Regions from separate parts of the Mesorhizobium sp. B2-8-9 genome, predicted to be linked through region 2. Evidence: predicted binding sites of a transcription regulator. Region 2 holds the regulator's gene; each other region holds the start of a gene.
The links. The regulator HrcA, encoded in region 2, represses chaperone genes, less so after heat shock. The targets are predictions, from matches to a motif close to GTTAGCACTCNCNNNNNGNGAGTGCTAAC.
Positions count from the first base shown of each region.

Region 1: a site for HrcA is predicted at 1,979-2,007, ahead of groES (co-chaperone GroES). Genes of this name have one in related genera too.
Region 3: a site for HrcA is predicted at 4,008-4,036, ahead of groES (co-chaperone GroES). Genes of this name have one in related genera too.

Region 1 is NZ_VFTQ01000001.1:112,381-119,284, reverse strand. Features, by position in the region: gene groL (chaperonin GroEL) at 1-1,538, opposite strand, end outside; gene groES (co-chaperone GroES) at 1,600-1,896, opposite strand; gene FJ423_RS00515 (Crp/Fnr family transcriptional regulator) at 3,568-4,290, opposite strand; gene FJ423_RS00510 (DUF982 domain-containing protein) at 5,531-5,776, shown strand; gene FJ423_RS00505 (hypothetical protein) at 6,814-6,904, opposite strand, start outside.
Region 2 is NZ_VFTQ01000042.1:2,419-9,322, forward strand. Features, by position in the region: gene FJ423_RS30645 (VOC family protein) at 1-374, opposite strand, end outside; gene rph (ribonuclease PH) at 559-1,275, opposite strand; gene hrcA (heat-inducible transcriptional repressor HrcA) at 1,474-2,556, shown strand; gene FJ423_RS30665 (hypothetical protein) at 2,628-2,825, shown strand; gene FJ423_RS30670 (sorbosone dehydrogenase family protein) at 2,945-4,285, shown strand; gene FJ423_RS30675 (LysE family translocator) at 4,617-5,234, shown strand; gene cysK (cysteine synthase A) at 5,423-6,403, shown strand; gene FJ423_RS30685 (glutathione S-transferase family protein) at 6,513-6,904, shown strand, end outside.
Region 3 is NZ_VFTQ01000005.1:147,358-154,261, reverse strand. Features, by position in the region: gene FJ423_RS08650 (TetR/AcrR family transcriptional regulator) at 1-370, shown strand, start outside; gene FJ423_RS08645 (LysR family transcriptional regulator) at 377-1,273, opposite strand; gene FJ423_RS08640 (SDR family oxidoreductase) at 1,378-2,139, shown strand; gene FJ423_RS08635 (hypothetical protein) at 2,148-2,999, opposite strand; gene FJ423_RS08630 (class I SAM-dependent methyltransferase) at 3,072-3,872, shown strand; gene groES (co-chaperone GroES) at 4,101-4,397, shown strand; gene groL (chaperonin GroEL) at 4,461-6,116, shown strand; gene FJ423_RS08615 (TetR/AcrR family transcriptional regulator) at 6,194-6,802, opposite strand.

The DNA of each region.
Region 1 (6,904 bases), on a different contig from region 2:
AGGCCGGCGACCGAGGCCGCGTCCTGAAGAGCCGTACGGACAACCTTGACCGGATCGACGATACCCATGGCGATCATGTCGCCATATTCGCCCGTCTGGGCGTTGTAGCCGAAGGTCGCGCCCTTGTTCTCAAGGATCTTGCCGGCAACGATCGAGGCTTCCGCACCGGCGTTGGCCGCGATCTGGCGGGCCGGAGCCTGCAGCGCGCGACGAACGATGTTGATGCCGGCGGCCTGGTCGGAGTTGACGCCGACAGCGTTGATGCTCAGCGAAGCGCGCAGCAGCGCGACGCCACCACCAGCAACGATGCCTTCTTCGACGGCCGCGCGGGTCGCGTTGAGGGCGTCATCGACGCGGTCCTTCTTTTCCTTGACTTCGACTTCCGTCGCACCGCCGACGCGGATCACCGCAACGCCGCCGGCGAGCTTCGCCAGACGTTCCTGCAGCTTCTCCTTGTCGTAGTCCGAAGTGGTCTCTTCGATCTGCTGCTTGATCTGGGCAACGCGGCCCTGGATCTCGGCCTTCTTGCCGGCGCCGTCGACGATGGTGGTGTTCTCCTTGGAGATCGACACCTTCTTGGCGCGGCCGAGCATGTTGAGGCCGACGTTCTCGAGCTTGATGCCGAGGTCTTCCGAGATGACCTGGCCACCGGTGAGGATGGCGATGTCTTCCAGCATGGCCTTGCGGCGATCACCAAAGCCCGGCGCCTTGACGGCAGCGATCTTCAGGCCGCCACGCAGCTTGTTGACGACCAGCGTGGCCAGGGCCTCGCCTTCGACGTCTTCCGAGATGATGAGCAGCGGCTTGGAGGTCTGCACGACGGCTTCGAGAACCGGCAGCATGGCCTGCAGGTTGGAGAGCTTCTTCTCGTGGAGCAGGATGTAGACGTCCTCGAGCTCGGCAACCATCTTGTCGGCGTTGGTGACGAAGTAGGGCGAGAGATAGCCGCGGTCGAACTGCATGCCTTCGACGACTTCGAGTTCGGTCTCGGCGGTCTTGGCTTCTTCAACCGTGATGACGCCTTCGTTGCCGACCTTCTGCATCGCTTCCGCGATCATCTTGCCGACCGACTCGTCGCCATTACCGGCGATCGTGCCGACCTGAGCAACTTCCTCGGAGGTCTTGATCTTCTTGGCGTTCTTGATCAGCGTCGCGACGACTTCGGTCACAGCCAGATCGATGCCGCGCTTCAGGTCCATCGGGTTCATGCCGGCGGCAACGGCCTTGTGGCCTTCCTGGACGATCGACTGCGCCAGAACCGTCGCGGTCGTGGTGCCGTCGCCGGCGATGTCGTTGGTCTTCGAAGCGACTTCGCGGACCATCTGCGCGCCCATGTTCTCGAACTTGTCTTCAAGCTCGATTTCCTTGGCGACGGTGACGCCGTCCTTGGTGATGCGCGGGGCGCCGAACGACTTGTCGATGACGACGTTGCGGCCCTTCGGGCCGAGCGTGACCTTCACCGCGTCGGCGAGGATGTTGACGCCGCGCAGCATGCGTTCGCGGGCATCACGGGAGAATTTGACGAGCTTCACAGCCATTTTTTTGCTCCTGGGCAATTCGGCCTAAATTCAGATTGGATGTGATGAAAGGCGACGGCGGTCAGCCGATGATGCCCATCACGTCGGATTCCTTCATGATCAGAAGGTCTTCGCCATTGAGCTTGACTTCGGTGCCCGACCACTTGCCGAACAGGATGCGGTCGCCAGCCTTGACGTCCAGCGGGACCAGCTTGCCGGTTTCGTCACGAGCACCGGAGCCGACAGCGATGATCTCGCCTTCCTGCGGCTTTTCCTTTGCCGTATCCGGGATGATGATCCCGCCCGCGGTCTTGGATTCGGATTCGACCCGCCGAACGACCACGCGGTCATGAAGCGGGCGGAACTTCGACTTTGCCATTTTTTCTTCCTCGGTGAGAGCGGTGAGAAACACCGTCCGGCCACGCCGGACAAACTGCAAAGCCCGGCTTTGCCGGACCGTTGTTAGCACTCACCGCGAGCGAGTGCTAACAACGGGAGGATTAAGGGGTAAGCCGGAGATAGTCAAGACGAAAGGGCAGGCGCATGAGCAAAATCTTGATCCAAAGCTCTCAGGCAAGGCGACCACTTTGAACACTCCTGCTGACTTCGTCATTTGGCATTCTCGGCAGCGCGTTTCGACAATTTATGTTCGCCTACCATTCCCAGCGGCTTTGGAGTGCTAAGAGCCTGTGAATTTCTTTGAAGATCCGTTGCAACGCCTGCGCGCTGCGGGGAGTGCTGATCAGGCAGCGAGACTTGCGAACTTCTTGTGCCAGGAGGCATTCGGATTGAAGGCCGTATCTCGCTTGTGGTTTGCTCAAACCCAGGACGCAGGGGTTGCTGCCGCTTACTTACATTTTGTCGGCCAGCCCGCTACGGCTGTCGCCGCATCACCGCACCTGCACACGGGTGCGCCTCGCGAGGAAGTTCATTCGGGAACAAACCCACTCGGAGTGCTGGTAGTCGGCAAGTGGTTTTGTTGCTGCCAAGCTCATCAGGTGCGCTCAATCCGCCGCGGCACCCCCCGTCTCACAATGGACTATGGCGCGTTTGATCCACACCAGAGCCGCCCCGGTAGGATCGGCTCCGTCGGTCAGACCAGACGGTGGCTGACTTTTCTAAACTCCAACCAATCAGGGGCGCCTCTAAACTCCAACCAATCAGGGGCGCCAGGAACAGGTCTGGGAGTGGGTCGCGAGTGACATCCGTACGCGAGGCAGCGCGCCTCCTCCAAGGGTGAAGATGCTCGCAGCCGAACTTGATCTGCCACATGCCGGCTTTGAAGTTCGTCGAAGCGAGAATAACCGTTGCTGGCGAAGTGACCCTGCATTACACCTGTGTAGCTTGGCATAGGTTGGGGACAGATTGTCTAAATAGTCCTGCGGGGCCGAGGGCCGACTTCCTCGAACCCGTCCGAGTAGAAATCGACGTGCGTTTCCATTTTGGTTGCGCGGGTGCTCCAACCTCAAGTCGCTTCCAACCACGAGCGCGGCTTTCCCGCACAGCGACCTCGAGCAGACAAGGGGCAATCATTGGAGCGCATCTCGGGTCGAACATACAGCTCCGAAATCTGGCCGGACTTGCCTCCTGCATAGATCGCCGTGCACTCATTCAGTACGACTATGCCGGCCGGCTCGCCACATTCATTTCGTTGGCAAGCACTGTCGCCGCGCTTTGTTTGACGAAGTCGGGCGTGGGCGCTTTCCCGCCAGAGAGTTCATCGAGTAGCGCGTGAATGAAACGGGCGCCCGTTTCTGCGTCCAATAAGTTGGCCCGTCCAGTAGATACGGAAGGCATGGTTTCTCCCCCTCCTAGGGGGCGGCGTCCCGATTCGTGCTGCCAATCGCAAGGTGCGCTGGCAAAAAATGGAACTGCGAATCCGGCTATGATGGAGGGCTGCTCTCCTGTATGCAAGCCATTCTTGGGATTTGCAAAAACCGTCGCCCGCTCGTCCAAGCCAGGGATCTCTACACCATCTGACCGCGCGCGAAGCAAGATTCTGCTTAGCTGCTAGCGAGGACCGAGCTTGCGGACCCCACAGACCCCATGGTCAGCGTCGGGCGATTTCCCCAATCAGCCGAACATATTCGCCTTCTGGTTGCCCATAGATACCAGCTGCTTGGGCAACGAGGCCTTGGCGGTCTCGAATGACGATTTCACCTCGTCGCGAACGGATGAGGCCACGGCCCTCGAGCACTTGGAGCCCAACGGTGACCCCCGGCCGCCTTACGCCGAGCATAACAGACAAAAACTCGTGAGTGATCGTAATGCGTTTGTCGTGCATCCGGTCGTCACACATCAACAGCCATCGCGCCAGACGCTCTTCAAGGCTCGCTCGTGCGTTCATTAGGGCCGTATACGTAGCCTGAATGTGGAGATAGTGGACATAGCGCAAAAGGAAGGGATGCAACGTAGGGCTGTCCACTAGAGCCGCCTTGAATGGCTGAACTCCGATTCGCACTGCATTGCCTGCCAATTGCACGTAACAATCGTGCGCGGCATAGTCGGCACCCATCACCAGCGCGGGACCAGTCATTCCCTCTAAGCCAATGAGGCCAACTTCGGCATCCTTGCCGTCCGGAGTCATCGCGACAACAGAGCCGATGCCTTCCTCAAGGAAGTAAACGGCCTCTATCCTTGAACCGGCAGTCTCCAACGGCATTCTCAGATCAAGGGCACGTCGCTCAAAATGCGGCTCCAAACGCGCGAGGTCATCCGCGCTAAGCCGTCGCAGCAATTCATTTTTGTAGGAAGCATTCACTGGATTGGTCATGGCTCAATCCCACTTGGGGCAAGAGCATTCCAATCTCCTTGCCGTCCGCGCCCGTAAAAACGTGCAGACGATCTCGTGACAATACGCCCCTTGGTACGACAATGACAGCGGAATGCGAATCGATGCACGGCGAGCCCCCGCCGCGTGATTACAAAAGACGCGAAAAGTATGTCAGAGTGGGAAACGTACCAAACTCAGCTTTGTACGAAACCGACATTCTGAGGTCCCAGCTCTTTCCCGTTACCTGTCGTCCTAGCGCGCCGATTCCCTTGAGCTTCGTGAGAATCGCACGAACTCCTGATTTAGAGCCGGCGCGCTTTCAAATCGTAACTGTTCACTGAGAACGACACCTCGCGCTCGGGGATGCCGCTAGATGTAACCGCTCCCCAATGCCGCAGCGCGTCCGGTCGGCCGCGGTGGGGGGCGGAGGATTTTTGTTGTCCTTCGCCGATCGCTCGGATCTACGATTGCTCGGAAAGTTGCGTCGGCGGGACGTCAGCAACACTCAGCGTGTCCGATCGAAATGCCCTAGTGGCGGCTGTCGGATTTATTCTGTACGGGGACACGTTTGAGGATCGACTGATGTCAGCCCGGGGCCGTCTGGTCCAATGTCGCGCGGATAGCGCCGATTCCCAACTCGTCGATGATCATGTTGTGGTGACTGGCCGTCACCACATCCTGCAGGATGGGCGGCCGTTCGGACTTGCCTTTGTTCGAGCTCAGGTTCCGCTGATGACGGAGCATGAGGTACTTTGGCGAATTCTCCCGGCCAATCTACATTCGCGCTGCCGCGAGACTGTTGTGCAGGCTCGGCCTCAATGTGCCGCACCGCACTTCCGTGGTTATCGGGCGTCCGCGACGCATGGGCACGGTCCGAGATCACGAGTGCTGTAGGCACTGGCTAGCATGCCGCGCCCGGCTGTGAACGAGGCGACATGACATTGCCGTGTATACGCAGGTGCGCGCGCCGGGGTCGCTTGCTTTTAGCGAACTTGCATGGCTGTATGGTTTATGAAAATGGCCGGGGGGCTATATGACCATATACCTGTTTCTCAATAGTGTCGCTGCATTCGGCTTGGTTATCCCACTCTATTTTATTCAGCGCGAACCGACCATTCTCGAGACTTTACGGCCAGGCAGGGGGTCGCCTGGGACCGAAAATTAGCTGCGGTGATTCAGGCGGATTTCGGTTGAGGAAAACAGTGCGGCCTGTCGTCGCCGGGTGGAGGGGAGCGTGGCGATGGGCTTAAGCAGATTTGAGAGACCAGTCGTCGTTCAGGTCAACCGTAACAGCTCTGAACGCATCGTGCTTGAGGTGAATGACGCGGCAACTATTTTGATGCGGGATCTTCGTTCTCAGACCAAGAAGCGGAATGCAGCGATGGATGCCTGTCTGCACGTGTTGCGTGGTGAGGCTCATCCGCCAACTGCAAGGCGGGCATTCGTTGCGGCCGCGCTCGAGGCGAAGATTCTACGCGGCGATTAGACCAGCGCGAAGGTCGGCCGGATATCCATTCAGGTTCAATCCTCCTCCCGATCGAAGCATAGAATGGGAAGTCCCTCTGCGTGATCATGGCGCGACCAAGCAGGGTGGCGCGGAGCATGCCTCCGGTGATCTAGGTTTAACAGCTTCCAACGCCCGCAGACTTGGCTCAGCTATTGAACAGAAATGCCGCCTGGAACTCCCGAAGGGCGCCTCGAGCGGTGCAGAGGGTTCATTTGAGGATCACCTGGACGCATGGTGGACACCCTCGCGCCCGACACCGCCTGCTTCATACCACCAACGGAGTTGCTTTGAAGCATTCGCTCGGTGTTGATCCCAACTTCCCTTGTTCCAAAGCTTCCGCCACAGGACAGATACGGTTCTTGGGCGGCAACCCCGTAAATCGTGCAATTTGGCGTGACGCACGACCTGCTCCCCATCCTCGAAGCGAATGACGGGAGCTGAGCGGCCTTGAATTTCTCTTCCTGAGCCACTGTCATGTCACTGGCTATCTGTGGAAGAAAGTACCGTCCCTGCTTAAGCGGCGAACGATAGACGGGCAAGGCGGGTCGCGAACTGATCCAGGGCAGGGTGATCCACCGCCACCCCAGATAAGTAGACGGCCAGACTGCTGCTAGGAAGTCGAACGCTGGACACGCGTGGCCACCGACGGAGCGTCACGCGCCTTCGTGCGCCTTCTTCGGATGGATCCTGATGTCAGCCTGCTGGCGCGGGCCCCGGACGGTCTGATCGCCGTCTTCAACCTCGAAAACGGAGAGCAGTCGTGGCAATCCCTCCTTACACAGCCCCTTCGCGCAATGCCTATGATATCGTGATCATTGGTGGCGCGGTAGTCGGCTCGCCGATGGCGTATTGGCTGAGCCAGGATTTTTCTGAGTACAGTCACAACCAAAGAGGCTCGTGACGGTACTTTTTTGCCCTTTAAGGCACTGGAAAAAGGGATTTCCTGCTGCCGAGCCTTGAAATTGTACTGACGGTACTTTTTCAGGAGACCATTGGGCTGCTGACGGACGCCGCCCTTAAAGCGCTGAAAGCAAAAGAAAAGGGCGCACGTCGTCGGTAGCGGCTGACGCCGGCAGCGCGGCGACGAAGAGTTTCATCTGCGAGACC
Region 2 (6,904 bases):
GAATTGCCGGACGGGTCGCGGATATAGATCGAGTGCCCGCCCTGCGGCCATTCGAAATCGCTTTCGATGGCGATGTTGTTGGCGGCGAGATGCCTGCGCCATGCGGCGATTTCATCGGCGGTTGCCGCAAAGCAGAGGTGCCCTTCGCCGGCCGTGCCATGCGGCGGCACCTTCAGCCGAGCGTCCGGCGCCGGCGGGATTTTCGTTGCCTCGGCGTTGAAGAGAAGCAATACGCCGTCGCCGCAGCGGAAGAAAACGTGGCGCCCTTCGACCTTGCCCAAGGCTTCGAGGCCGATGACGTTGCGGTAGAAGGCTTCGGCGGCGTGTAGGTCTGTGACGTAGAGGGCGGATTCGAGGATTGCGGAGGGTATCACGAGGCCCCCCTCTCTGCCCTGCCGGGCATCTCCCCCTCAAAGGGGAAGATTGGCAGCTTCGGCGAAGGCGCCATTCTTGCAACGCTGGCGATTGGCGAAAGCCGTCGTGACACCCAATCTCCCCCCTTGAGGGGGAGATGGCCGGCAGGCCAGAGAGGGGGGCCTAGGCTCGGCATTCGGAAACCTACGCCACCGCCATCTGCTGCAGGCTCACCAGCCGCGAAATGCCCTTCTTCGCCAAGCCCATCAGCGCCGCGAACTGCTCCTCGGAGAAAGGCTCGCCCTCGGCCGTGCCCTGGATCTCGACGATGCCGCCCTTGCCGGTCATGACGAAATTGGCGTCGGTGCCGGCCGAGGAATCCTCCAGGTAATCAAGATCGATGACCGGCTGGCCGTCATGGATGCCGCAGGAAATTGCCGCGACATGGTCCTTCAGCACCTTGGCGACGCTCACCATCTGGCGCGCTTCCATCCAGCGCAGGCAATCGTAGAGCGCCACCCAGCCGCCGGTGATCGAGGCCGTGCGGGTGCCGCCATCGGCCTGGATGACGTCGCAGTCGACGGTGATCTGCTGCTCGCCCAGCGCCTGCAGGTCGACCACGGCACGCAGCGAGCGGCCGATCAGCCGCTGGATCTCCAGCGTGCGGCCGCCCTGCTTGCCGGCGGAGGCTTCGCGCCGCATGCGCTCGCCGGTCGAGCGCGGCAGCATGCCGTATTCGGCCGTCACCCAGCCCTTGCCGGAATTGCGCATCCAGGCCGGCACCTTTTCCTCCAGGCTGGCCGTGCACAGGACATGCGTGTCGCCGAACTTCACCAGGCACGAGCCTTCGGCGTGCTTGGAGACGCCGCGCTCGAAGGAGATGGCGCGCATTTCGTCGGCTTGGCGTTTGGAGGGGCGCATTCGGCCTTCTTTCTTGTCGTTTCCGGAATCGTGGCCGGCTTGTAGACGCATGCGGGGCAAGTCGCAAAGGAAAAGGACGCCGCGCAGGAAAACGGGCCGCGCGACTGCAAACGCGGCACCGTGTGACCGCGAGCGCGGCACCGGGTTGCGCCGCCGTAGCTTAAGTCTATATCTTTCGGAAGGAGGTTTCTCGCCGGAATGAACAAACCAGTCGATCCGACGTCGCAGTCGCCGGTACTTCAGTCACTCGACATGCGCTCGCGCGATATCTTCCGGCGGATTGTCGATTCCTATCTGCGCGACGGCGAGCCGGTTGGCTCGCGCAGCCTGTCGCGCATCCTGCCCTCCTCGCTGTCGCCCGCCACCATCCGCAACGTGATGAGCGACCTCGAGCATCTGGGGCTGATCTACGCGCCGCATGTTTCCGCCGGGCGGCTGCCGACCCAGACCGGCCTGCGCTTTTTCGTCGACGCCTTCATGGAGCTGGGCGACCTTTCCGACGACGAGCGCCGCACCATCGAGGCGCAGGTGCGCGCCTCCGGCTCGGGCGCGACGCTGGAGCATATGCTGACCGAGGCCAGCCAGATGCTGTCGGGCATGTCGCGCGGCGCCGGCCTCGTGCTCGCCTCCAAGCACGAGGTGGCGCTGAAGCACATCGAATTCATCCAGCTCGAGCCCGCAAAGGCGCTCGCCGTGCTGGTGTCGCAGAACGGTGATGTCGAGAACCGCGTCGTCGACCTGCCGGCCGGCACCACCGTGTCGCAGCTGCACGAAGCGTCCAATTTCCTCAATGCGCATATCCGTGGCCGGACGCTGGCCGAGGCGCGGGCGGAAATCGCCCGCATCAAGGACGAGACCAGGGCGGCCCTCGACACGCTGTCGCAGGATCTGGTCGAGAAAGGCCTCGCGGTCTGGGCCGGCGCCGAAAGCGGCCTGCCGGCGCGCCTTATCGTGCGCGGCCGCGCCAATCTCCTGGAAAACGTCACCGCCCAAGCGGACATCGAATTGCTTCGCCATCTGTTCGAGGATTTGGAAACCCAGGACGGACTGCTGCAGCTGCTCGATCTCGCCGAAGAGGGGCCGGGCGTGCGCATCTTCATCGGCTCGGAGAACAAGCTGTTTTCGCTGTCCGGCTCCTCGCTGGTCGTCGCCCCCTATCGCGACAAGGACGCCCGCGTCGTCGGCGCGCTTGGCGTCATCGGGCCGACCCGCCTGAACTACGCCCGCATCGTGCCGATGGTCGATTACACTGCACAACTGATTTCCCGCATGCTTCGTTAGGTGTATCGATATTCAGGTGAGGCCGGCCTGACCTGAACCTCGACACAGCTGAGGGTGCAAAGGAGAAGAACATGGCGCTGGAATCGCTCAAGGCCCAGATCAGCCTGCTGCTCGAGGAAATGGTGAACCAGCCCGAGGACGAGCACGAGATCCAGGAGCAGCTGCGCGAGAAATTGAGGGAGATGCGCGCCATGGGCCTGCCCCTGCCGGCTGATCTCGTCGAGTTGGAAAAGCGCCTCGACGACGACCTGGATGCCGAAGAGGCCTGAGGCCGGCAAGTCACGTGCGCGAGCTTCTCTTTTCGATCGTTAGCCCAATATGTTCTGTCTCCGGGGCCTTATCGACTGAGGCACCCGAGGGCAGGACATAGGCAGAGACGGAGGACAGCATGATGCGGATCGCCGGCCTTGCGGGCCTCGCGCTGGTTTTTGCCACGGCTGCCTTTGCGCAGCAGGCCGGTCAGCCCTTGCTCAGCGGCGAAAAAGCTTTCGGCGACTGGAAAGCCGACCGTCCGGGCGTGCGCCGGCTGCTGAAACCTGAGGATTTGCCGAAACCCGACATGACGGAGTCCGCTTCGAACGGCGGCGGCGTCACCGAGCGCCCCGAGGATGCGAAGCCAAAGCTTCCGCCTGGCTTTTCCGCCGAACTGATCGCATCCGGCATCGACAGTCCTCGCGTCGTGCGGGTGGCGCCGAACGGCGACCTCTTCGTTGCCGACAGCCGGGCGAACCAGGTGCGCGTCTATCGCCTGGCGGAAGGCAGCGCCAAGCCTGCACAGGAGTCGATCTTCGCCAAGGGCCTGACCCGGCCCTACGGCATCGCCTTCTACCCGCCGGGCGACAAGCCGCAATGGGTCTATGTCGCCAACAGCAACAGCGTCGTCCGCTTCCCCTATCGCGAGGGTGACCTCGAAGCGTCGGGCAAGCCGGAAACCATCGTCGCCAAAGTCCCCGCCAGCCACCACTGGACGCGCGACATCGCCTTCTCGCCCGACGGCAAGACGCTCTATCTGTCGGTCGGCTCCGGCTCCAACATCGCCGAGGACATGGGCGCGAAGCCGAAGGGCGGTGTCGAGGCGTGGACGAAATCGCAGCCGCTGGGCGAGGCCTGGGGTCCGGAACAGGGCCGCGCCGATGTGCTGGCCTTCGACCCCGACGGCAACAACCGCAGAACCGTCGCCACCGGCCTGCGCAACTGTTCCGGCATGACCATGCAGCCGGCGACGGGCGCGCTCTGGTGCGTCGTCAACGAGCGCGACGAGCTTGGCGACAACACCCCCTTCGAATATGCCACCGCGGTGAAGGAAGGCGCCTTCTATGGCTGGCCCTGGTATTATATCGGCGACAATGAGGACCCGCGCCACGAGGGCGCCCGCCCCGATCTCGCCGGCAAGGTCACGGTTCCGGACGTGCTGATACAGGCGCATTCGGCGCCGCTCAACATCGCCTTCTATGATGGCGCCAACTTCCCGGCCGATTTTAAGGGCGACGCCTTCGTCACGCTGCACGGCTCGTGGAACCGCAATGTCCGCACCGGCTACAAGGTGGTGCGGCTGAGGTTCAAGGACGGCAAGCCGACCGGCGAATACGAGGACTTCGCCACCGGCTTCGTCATATCCGACGACGCGGTCTGGGGCCGGCCGGTCGGCGTCGCCGTGGCCAGCGACGGCGCGCTGATCCTGACCGAGGACGGCAACGGGACGATCTGGCGTATTACGTATGGTGGGTAGCTCCCCCAACCTCGTCATTCCAGGGCGGAGCAGCCGCGAAGCGGCGTCGCGGAGACCCTGGAATCCATTCCGTGACCCTGATCAAAGAGTGCAGCGGCGCAGAATTCTGCACAGTTGTGGCGCTCGGAGGTCACGGAATGGATCCTCGGGTCTGCGCGCGTCGCTTCGCTCCTTGCTCCGCCCGTGGATGACGAGGTTGGGACGCTCCAGCCAATCTCCAAGGCGCCCGCCGGGCGACCGGCCAAATGCCCGTGCCAGTCGCGCTGGCGTAACGAATTCCAGTGCGAGGGAATTGATAAAAACCCAGCCCCACATACGCTAGGCCAGAACCATGACACTCACCGGATTCCTTGCCTACAGCGCCGCGCTCGGCGTCGCCGCCGCCATTCCAGGCCCCGGCGTCACGGCGCTTGTCGCCCGCGCGCTCGGCTCCGGCTTCCGGTCCTCGCTCGCCATGTCGTTCGGCCTGATGCTCGGCGACCTCACCTATCTCACCGCCGTCGTGCTCGGGCTCGCCTTCGTCGCGCAGACCTTCGGCATGGTCTTCCTCGCCATCAAATGGGCCGGCGTCGCCTATCTCGCCTTCCTCGCCTGGCGCTTCTGGACCAGCGGCATCACGCCCGAGACCGTCGAGGCGCGGAAGGCCAAAGGCGGGCTGGTGTCGAGCTTCATCGCCGGGCTGACGGTGACGCTCGGCAATCCCAAGACGATGATCTTCTATCTCGCCATCACGCCGACCATCGTCGACCTGAAGACGATCACGCTCGCCGACTACGCGATTCTTGCGATGCTCACCGTGGCGGTTCTGTTCGTGGTGCTGGTGCCTTATCTGGCGCTCGCAGCCAAGGCGCGCTGGTTCCTGAAATCGCCGCGCGCGCTGAAGGTGCTGAACCGCACCGCCGCCGGCTTCATGATGGGCGCGGCTGCCGCCATAGCGGCGCGTCAATAGGTTCCAATCTCAACCGATCCCGGATTCGGCCAAACTATTCCTGAAACCCGGCTTGGCGGAAAATGCATTTCCGGCCGCGGGCGCTTTTGAGCAACCGCCCCACTCGGATATTTTCCAGCCTCAGCCTATCTTGCGCGGCTGAAAGCCTTATTCTGTCTGCCTGTGCCATTGCCTTGGGAGCGAAACCAATGAACAAGCCCGTCACCTCCGCGCGCGTGCCCGGCCGCGGCCGCGTCTTCAACTCGATCACGGAGACGATTGGCGACACGCCGCTGGTCAGGCTGGACAAGTTCGCGAAGGAAAAGGGCATCGTCGCCAACCTTCTGGCCAAGCTCGAATTCTTCAACCCGATCGCCTCCGTCAAGGACCGCATCGGCGTCGCCATGATCGAGGCGCTGGAGGAGGCCGGCAAGATTTCGCCCGGCAAGACCACGCTGATCGAGCCGACTTCCGGCAACACCGGCATCGCGCTCGCCTTCGCCGCCGCCGCCAAGGGCTACAAGCTGATCCTCACCATGCCGGAGACGATGTCGGTCGAGCGCCGCAAGATGCTGGCGCTGCTCGGAGCCGAGCTGGTGCTGACCGAGGGCCCGAAAGGCATGAAGGGCGCCATCGCCAAGGCCGACGAGCTCGCCGCGACGCTGCCCAACGCCATCATCCCGCAGCAGTTCGAAAATCCGGCCAACCCCGAAATCCACCGCCGCACCACGGCCGAGGAAATCTGGAACGACACCAATGGCGAAGTCGACATCTTCGTCGCCGGCATCGGCACAGGCGGCACTATCACCGGCGTCGGCCAGGTGCTGAAGAAGCGCAAGCCTTCGCTGCACGTCGTGGCGGTCGAGCCGGAAGCCTCGCCGGTTCTGTCGGGAGGCCAGCCCGGCCCACACAAGATCCAGGGCATCGGCGCAGGCTTTGCGCCCAAAATCCTCGACACCTCGATCTATGACGAGGTCGTCAGGGTCTCGAACGAGGATTCGGTCGCCAATGCGCGTCTCGTCGCCCGGCTCGAAGGCGTTCCGGTCGGCATCTCGTCGGGCGCGGCACTCCAGGCGGCAATCGTCGTCGGCTCTCGGCCGGAGAACAAGGGCAAGACCCTCGTCGTCGTCATCCCCTCCTTCGCCGAGCGCTATCTCTCGACCATCCTGTTCGACGGGCTGGGGGCCTGAACGGACTGGACCGCTGAAAAGGCACCGGTGGCATTCGTCGGCGGCTTGAGGCAGGCGCCGCTTCCGGCTCATATCGCCGCCGGCCCAATCGGCCGATGGGAGGATTTTCATGTACAAGCTCTATACGCGCCCAAACAGCGGCGGCTTCGTCGTCGAGGCGGCGCTTGCCATGGCCGGCGCGCCCTTCGAGCAGATCGACGTGCCCAAGAAGGATCCGCCGGATCCGGCCTTCCTCGCCATCAGCCCTTTGAACCAGGTGCCCGTGCTGATGCTGCCGGACGGTCATTCGTTGACCGAATCGGCGGCAATCTGCATCCTGCTTGCCGAACGCCACCCTGAAGCGTGTCTCGCGCCGCAAGCGGGCTCGCCCGCCCGCGCCGATTTCCTGCGCTGGCTGACTTTCATGTCGTCGGTGCTCTACCCGGCGGTGCTGCGGCTCTATTATGCCCATCGCTACACCGCCGATGGCGACGGCCTGCAGCCGGTTAAGCAGGCGGCGGT
Region 3 (6,904 bases), on a different contig from region 2:
CGCGATCATCGCCGGGATAGCCCGGCTGGATGACGTGACCGCCGCGGCCGACCAGCTGCTCGACGATTATCATGCCCGTGTCGCCGCGGACCCGGCTATCCAGGACCTGCAGAACGCCATCCAGGCCGACAAGGCGCTGCAGCATCTCGACATCGCCGAGACGAGGCAACAGGCGAAGATGTTCTGCGACAAGGTCGGGCCGATGCTCCAAGCGGAGCAGCGCGAGGCGTTCGGACGTGTCGTGTTCCTGATCTTCCAGCTCGCCGGCGGCGTCGTGCGGCTGGCGCTGACGCAGGACGAGGCGGAGGGCCGGCGCACGATCGAGGATTATCGTTCGATCATCCACACGCAGTTGCGATTGTTTCTCTGAGCGCTATCAGGGATCCAGCTTCGGCCCCAGGATTTCCACCAGCCAGTCGACAAACACCCTCACCCGTGGCGACAACTGTCGGCTCGGCGGATAGAGCACCGAGATCGGCGTCGGCGTCGGCGGAAAATCGGGAAGCACCTCGACCAGCCGGCCCGCTTGGATGTCGGCGGCGAAGCGGCGGCGCGGCGCCTGGTAGAGGCCGAAACCCTGGCGCACGAGCGTGGCGGCGGTGTCGGAATTGGAGACGGTGACGCGCGACGGCAGCACGATCTCGCGGATCTTTCCATCGACGGTGAACTCCAGCGGCATCACCTGGCCGGTGCGGGACGAGACGAAGCCGATCATGACGTGCCCGGCAAGCTCGTCCAGAGTGCGCGGCAGGCCGTAGCGCTCGACATAGGCGACGCTGGCAACCGTCGCCTCGCGCGCCATGCCGATGCGGCGCGCGATCATGTCGCTGTCGGGCAGCGTGCCGGCGCGGACCACGCAATCGACGCCTTCGCGCACCAGGTCGACGAAGCGGTCACCCTCGCCGATATGCACGCTGAGCCCGGGATAGCGGGCGAGCAGCGCCGGCAGTTCCGGAATGACGAAGGTGCGGGCCATGTTGCCGTTGATGTCGATGCTCAGACGTCCGCGCACCTCATGCGCGCCGAAGCTGCCCTCGGCATCCTCGATGTCGGCGAGGATGCCGATGCAGCGCTGGTAATAGGCCTCGCCGTCCAGCGTCGTGGTGACGTGGCGCGTTGTGCGCCTCAGCAATTGTACGCCGAGCCGCTCCTCGAGCTGCTTGATCGCGGCGGTGGCGCTGGAGCGCGGCAGGCCGAGATCGGCGGCGGCCGCGGTGAAGCTGCGCCGTTCCACAACGCGAGTGAAGAGCCGCATGCTGTCGAACCGGTCCATCGCCGATTGTTCGCACAGACTGAATAGTGTTGGCAATCCATGGCCGATTATATCGATCAGGCAGGCGAGTATATGCATCTCCATCCAAAAGAAGGAGATTCGCCATGACCACTCGTCCCATTGCTCTCATCACCGGCGGCAGCCGCGGCCTCGGCCGCAACACCGCGATCCACCTTGCCCGGAGGGGCGTCGACGTCATCGTCACCTATCGCTCGCGCGCCGACGAGGCGAAGAGCGCAATCGCCGAGATCGAGGCTGCCGGCGGTCGAGCAGCGGCGCTTGAGCTCGACGCCGGCGCCGTCGCCAGCTTCCCGGCTTTCGTTGCGGCGTTGAAGAAGACCCTCAAGGACACCTGGCAGCGCGACCGCTTCGACTATCTCGTCAACAATGCCGGCACCGGCCTGCGCAAGATGATCGCCGAAACGACGGAAGAGGAATTCGACACGCTGATGAACACCCATCTGAAGGGCGTGTTCTTCCTCACCCAGGCGCTGCTGCCGCTGATCAATGATGGCGGACGCATCATCAACATCTCGAGCGGGCTCGCCCGCTTTGCTGCTCCCGGATCGTCGGCCTATGCGATGATGAAGGGCGGCATCGAGGTGTTCACGCGCTACCTCGCCAAGGAGCTCGGCCAGCGCGGCATCACCGCCAACACCGTGGCGCCCGGCGCGATCGCCACGGACTTCAATGGCGGCCATGTGCGCGACAATGCCGAGATCAACCGCATGGTGGCCGGCGTCACCGCGCTCGGCCGCGTCGGCGTCCCCGACGATATCGGGCCGATGATCGCCTCGCTGCTCTCCGACGACAATCGCTGGGTCAATGCCCAGCGCATCGAGGTGTCTGGGGGCATGAATATCTAGACGATCGGTCACTTGACCTGGCGGATCAGTCCTTCGAAGCCGTCGGCAAGATTGGCATTGCCGGCGGCGATGAAGCTCGACAGGTTCCTGGCACGCCCAGGGGTCTTGTTGGCATCGAGCAGCACCGCCCTGCCCTCATGCATGACGAAGTCGAACTTGCCGTAATCGAAGCCGAGCTGGCGCCGCAGCGCGCGCAGCTCGTCCGGCACGGGCACCGCCTCGCGGCGGATGGTGTCGTCGCCCTTGACCAGGCTCTGCGGCGAGACATGACGGGTGCAGCGCTCGCGCTCGCCGCAGAACAGCCAGAAGCGGGCGCCAAAACCGTCCGGCTCCGGCTCAGGAATGAATTTCTCGACGACCAGATCCCGGCGTTCGAAGACCGCGGCCGGAACATCGGCGAGCGAGGCATGGATCTCGTATTTTTCGAAGGCTTGGACGCCGGGAAACGGCTCCGGCCTGCCGGCTCGCCGCGCGCGCCGGTTCAGCTGCTGTTCCGGCGTTCCCCGATGGTTGAGGCTGCTCTTGACGATGACCTGTCCCTGCCAGTCGTCGCCTTGGCCAATCACGGCGCCGCTGACGCGGCGTTTCGAGATGTCGGCGGCCCCAAGATTGAGGCAGAAGGGAAAGCGGCGCGCATAGTCGACATAATCGGGCGGCGTCACGGTCGCGTCGAGATGCAGCACCGCGATGTCGGCGGCCGGCTTCGCCGAGGTGCCGCGCAGGACCCGCACCGAATGGCCGCGGCGCTTCAGCTCCTCCAGCAGGTCGAAGAGCATATACGGGCTGTCACGGCGCAGCAGCAGCCCGCGCCGGGTCTGGAAGCGGTCTTGTTCATGCGTGATGACGGCGATGCGTGCCATGCGCCCCACTTGGCTTATCATGCGCCTTCGATTATGCGACGAACACAATGCCCTAACCGATACAGGGTTTGCATGACCGAGCACTGGAATGCAATTCGCAAGCACTGGCAGTTGCTCGGCTCGCCGCTGCGGCCGCCGGCTCAGGTGGTCGAGGCCTACGAACGTGAGCTCGAGCTTTCGCAATCGCACGTCGTCATGCTCGGCGTGACGCCCGAGCTCGCCGGGCTCGGCGCCACGATGACGGCGGTCGACGAGTCTCCCGACATGATTGCCGGCATCTGGCCGGGCGACACCGATATGCGCAAGGCGGTGCAGGGCGACTGGTTCGACTTGCCGTTTCCCGGTGCGAGCATCGAAGCGCTGATCGGCGATGGATGTCTCTCCGTGATCGGCGCCGGTGACCTCAGACGCTCACTGCTCGCGTCGATCGCGCGTGCGCTCAAACCCGACGGGCGCGCCGCCATCAGGCTTTATGCTTCCCCCGAAACCCGCGACGAGCCGCAGGAAGTCTGCGCCCTGGCACTCAGCGGCGGCGTCTCGACATTCCATGAACTCAAATGGCGCGTGGCCATGACCGCCATCGGCGGAGCGCCTGATTACACGATACCGGTGAGGGGCATCCTCGAACAATTCGACAGGATGTTTCCCGACCGCGAGGAGCTGTCGGCTCGAACCGGGTGGGAGCTGCCGACCATCGGGACCATCGACGTCTACCGGAACTCGTCCGTCGTCTACAGCTTCGCCCCGGCGGCAGCGCTGATCAAGGAAGCCCAGACCTTCTTCGATGACGTCCGGCTGGCCTCGACCGGCACATACGGGCTCGCAGAACGCTGCCCGCTGCTGGTGCTGCGTTCGCCGAGGCGCCTGGACTAACGGGCGGGTTGCTCGTCGGCGCCTCGCGATGGCCGGTGCATTTCGGCCTGGCGTTTCGCAGGAGAAAAATTTCGCGCCGCTGCCCCGTTGCGCGCGCCTTGACTCCGGCAACCCAGCGGCCTATCTCAGCGCCACGTTAGCACTCGCCTTTGGTGAGTGCTAACTTATATCCGGCGGCCTCGCCGGATGGAGGAACAGTTCTCACCGTTCTCATTCGAGGAAGAAAACATGGCAAAGTCCAAGTTCCGCCCGCTTCATGACCGCGTGGTCGTTCGCCGGGTCGAATCCGAATCCAAGACCGCCGGCGGGATCATCATCCCGGATACGGCGAAGGAGAAGCCGCAGGAAGGCGAGATCATCGCCGTCGGCTCCGGCGCCCGCGACGAAAGCGGCAAGCTCGTGCCGCTGGACGTCAAGGCCGGCGACCGCATCCTGTTCGGCAAGTGGTCGGGCACTGAAGTCAAGCTCAATGGCGAAGACCTTCTGATCATGAAGGAATCCGACATCATGGGCATCATCGGCTGATCATCGGCCTCACCTGAATCTTCATCTTCGGGCTCTTCCTGAGCCCCTGCCAGGAGCTAAAACATGGCTGCCAAAGACGTAAAATTCTCCCGCGATGCCCGTGAGCGCATGCTGCGCGGTGTCAACATCCTCGCCGACGCGGTGAAGGTCACCCTCGGCCCCAAGGGCCGCAACGTCGTCATCGACAAGTCGTTCGGCGCCCCGCGCATCACCAAGGACGGCGTCACCGTCGCCAAGGAAATCGAGCTTGAGGACAAGTTCGAGAACATGGGCGCCCAGATGGTCCGCGAAGTCGCTTCGAAGACCAACGACATCGCCGGCGACGGCACCACGACCGCAACGGTTCTGGCGCAGTCGATCGTCCAGGAAGGCCACAAGGCGGTCGCCGCCGGCATGAACCCGATGGACCTGAAGCGCGGCATCGACCTCGCCGTCACCGAAGTCGTCACGGCGCTCGGCAAGGCCGCCAAGAAGATCAAGACTTCCGAGGAAGTCGCCCAGGTCGGCACGATCTCGGCCAATGGCGACGAGTCGGTTGGCAAGATGATCGCGGAAGCGATGCAGAAGGTCGGCAACGAAGGCGTCATCACCGTCGAGGAAGCCAAGACCGCCGAGACCGAGCTGGAAGTCGTCGAAGGCATGCAGTTCGACCGCGGCTACCTGTCGCCCTACTTCGTCACCAACGCTGACAAGATGGTCGCCGATCTCGAGGACGCCTACATCCTGCTGCACGAGAAGAAGCTGTCTAACCTGCAGGCCATGCTGCCGGTCCTGGAAGCCGTCGTCCAGACCTCGAAGCCGCTGCTCATCATCTCGGAAGACGTCGAAGGCGAGGCTCTGGCCACGCTGGTCGTCAACAAGCTGCGCGGCGGCCTGAAGATCGCCGCCGTCAAGGCGCCGGGCTTCGGCGATCGCCGCAAGGCCATGCTGGAAGACATCGCCATCCTCACCGGCGGCCAGGTCATCTCGGAAGACCTCGGCATCAAGCTTGAGAATGTCGGCCTCAACATGCTCGGCCGCGCCAAGAAGGTGTCGATCTCCAAGGAGAACACCACCATCGTCGATGGCGCCGGCAAGAAGGCCGAGATCCAGGGCCGCGTCGCCCAGATCAAGCAGCAGATCGAGGAGACCACCTCGGACTACGACAAGGAGAAGCTGCAGGAACGTCTGGCGAAGCTCGCCGGCGGCGTTGCCGTGATCCGCGTCGGCGGTGCGACCGAAGTGGAAGTCAAGGAAAAGAAGGACCGCGTCGATGACGCCCTGAACGCGACCCGCGCGGCCGTGGAAGAAGGCATCGTCGCCGGCGGCGGCGTTGCGCTCCTGCGCGCTTCGGGCAACCTCAAGGCCACCGGCGCCAACTCCGACCAGGCCGCCGGCATCAACATCGTGCGTCGCGCGCTGCAGGCTCCGGCCCGCCAGATCGCGGCCAACGCCGGTGCGGAAGCCTCGATCGTCGCTGGCAAGATCCTCGACAACAAGGGCGCGACCTTCGGCTACAACGCCCAGACCGGCGAGTATGGCGACATGATCGCCATGGGCATCGTCGACCCGGTCAAGGTCGTGCGCACGGCTCTCCAGGACGCGGCCTCGGTCGCCGGCCTGCTCGTCACGACCGAAGCCATGATCGCCGAAGCTCCGAAGAAGGAGTCGGCTGGCGGCGGCATGCCTGGCGGCATGGGCGGCGGCGGCATGGGCGGCATGGGCGGCATGGACTTCTAAGAAGTCTGACCCATCACTGATACGGAAAGGGCGCCGAAAGGCGCCCTTTTTGTTTTGCATGGATCAAATCCGAGTCCTCAGGCGGCACTCTCCGCCTGCCGTGTCGCCTTGCCAGCCAGCACCGCCTGCTCGACCAGCGCAGCGACCTCGTCGGCAACCGCCTGGACCGGGGCACGGTCGCGGGTGGCGCGGGCGATCACCATCAGGCCTTCCAGCGAGGATTCGACCAGCAGGGCCAGCGCCTGAGCGCGCCGCTCCGGCACCCCTGCCCTGACGAATGCCTGCCGCAGCAGTCCGATCCACTGCTCGAAGGCCGAGCGGCAGATTTCAACCAGGTCCGGCACATCGTTCGGCGCATCGAGCACCACCGGCGCGACAGGACAGCCGAGCGAGAATTCGTTCTCCTCCAGCATGCGGGCCACCGACTGATAGATGTGGTGAACGGCAACGGCGGGATCGCTTTCCTCCAACAGCGCGACGCCCAGCCGCTCCGTCACGTCGGCAACACTGGCGCGCGTCACCTCGACGACCAGTTGGTCCTTGCCGCCCGGGAAATGGAAATAGAGCGAGCCGCGCGGTGCTGCGCTGGCGCTTAGAATGTCGTTCAGCGACGTGCCGTGATAGCCGCGCTTGCGGATGAGCAGCGCCGTCGCCTCGATCATGCGGGTGCGTGTGTCAGTCGCCACGTCGACCTCTCAAAATGTCAACCTTTGTCAGGAGCGCGCATTATAGGACTTGCCCTGAATATGACAATCGGTCTACATAATATGTAAATCGGTCTACATATA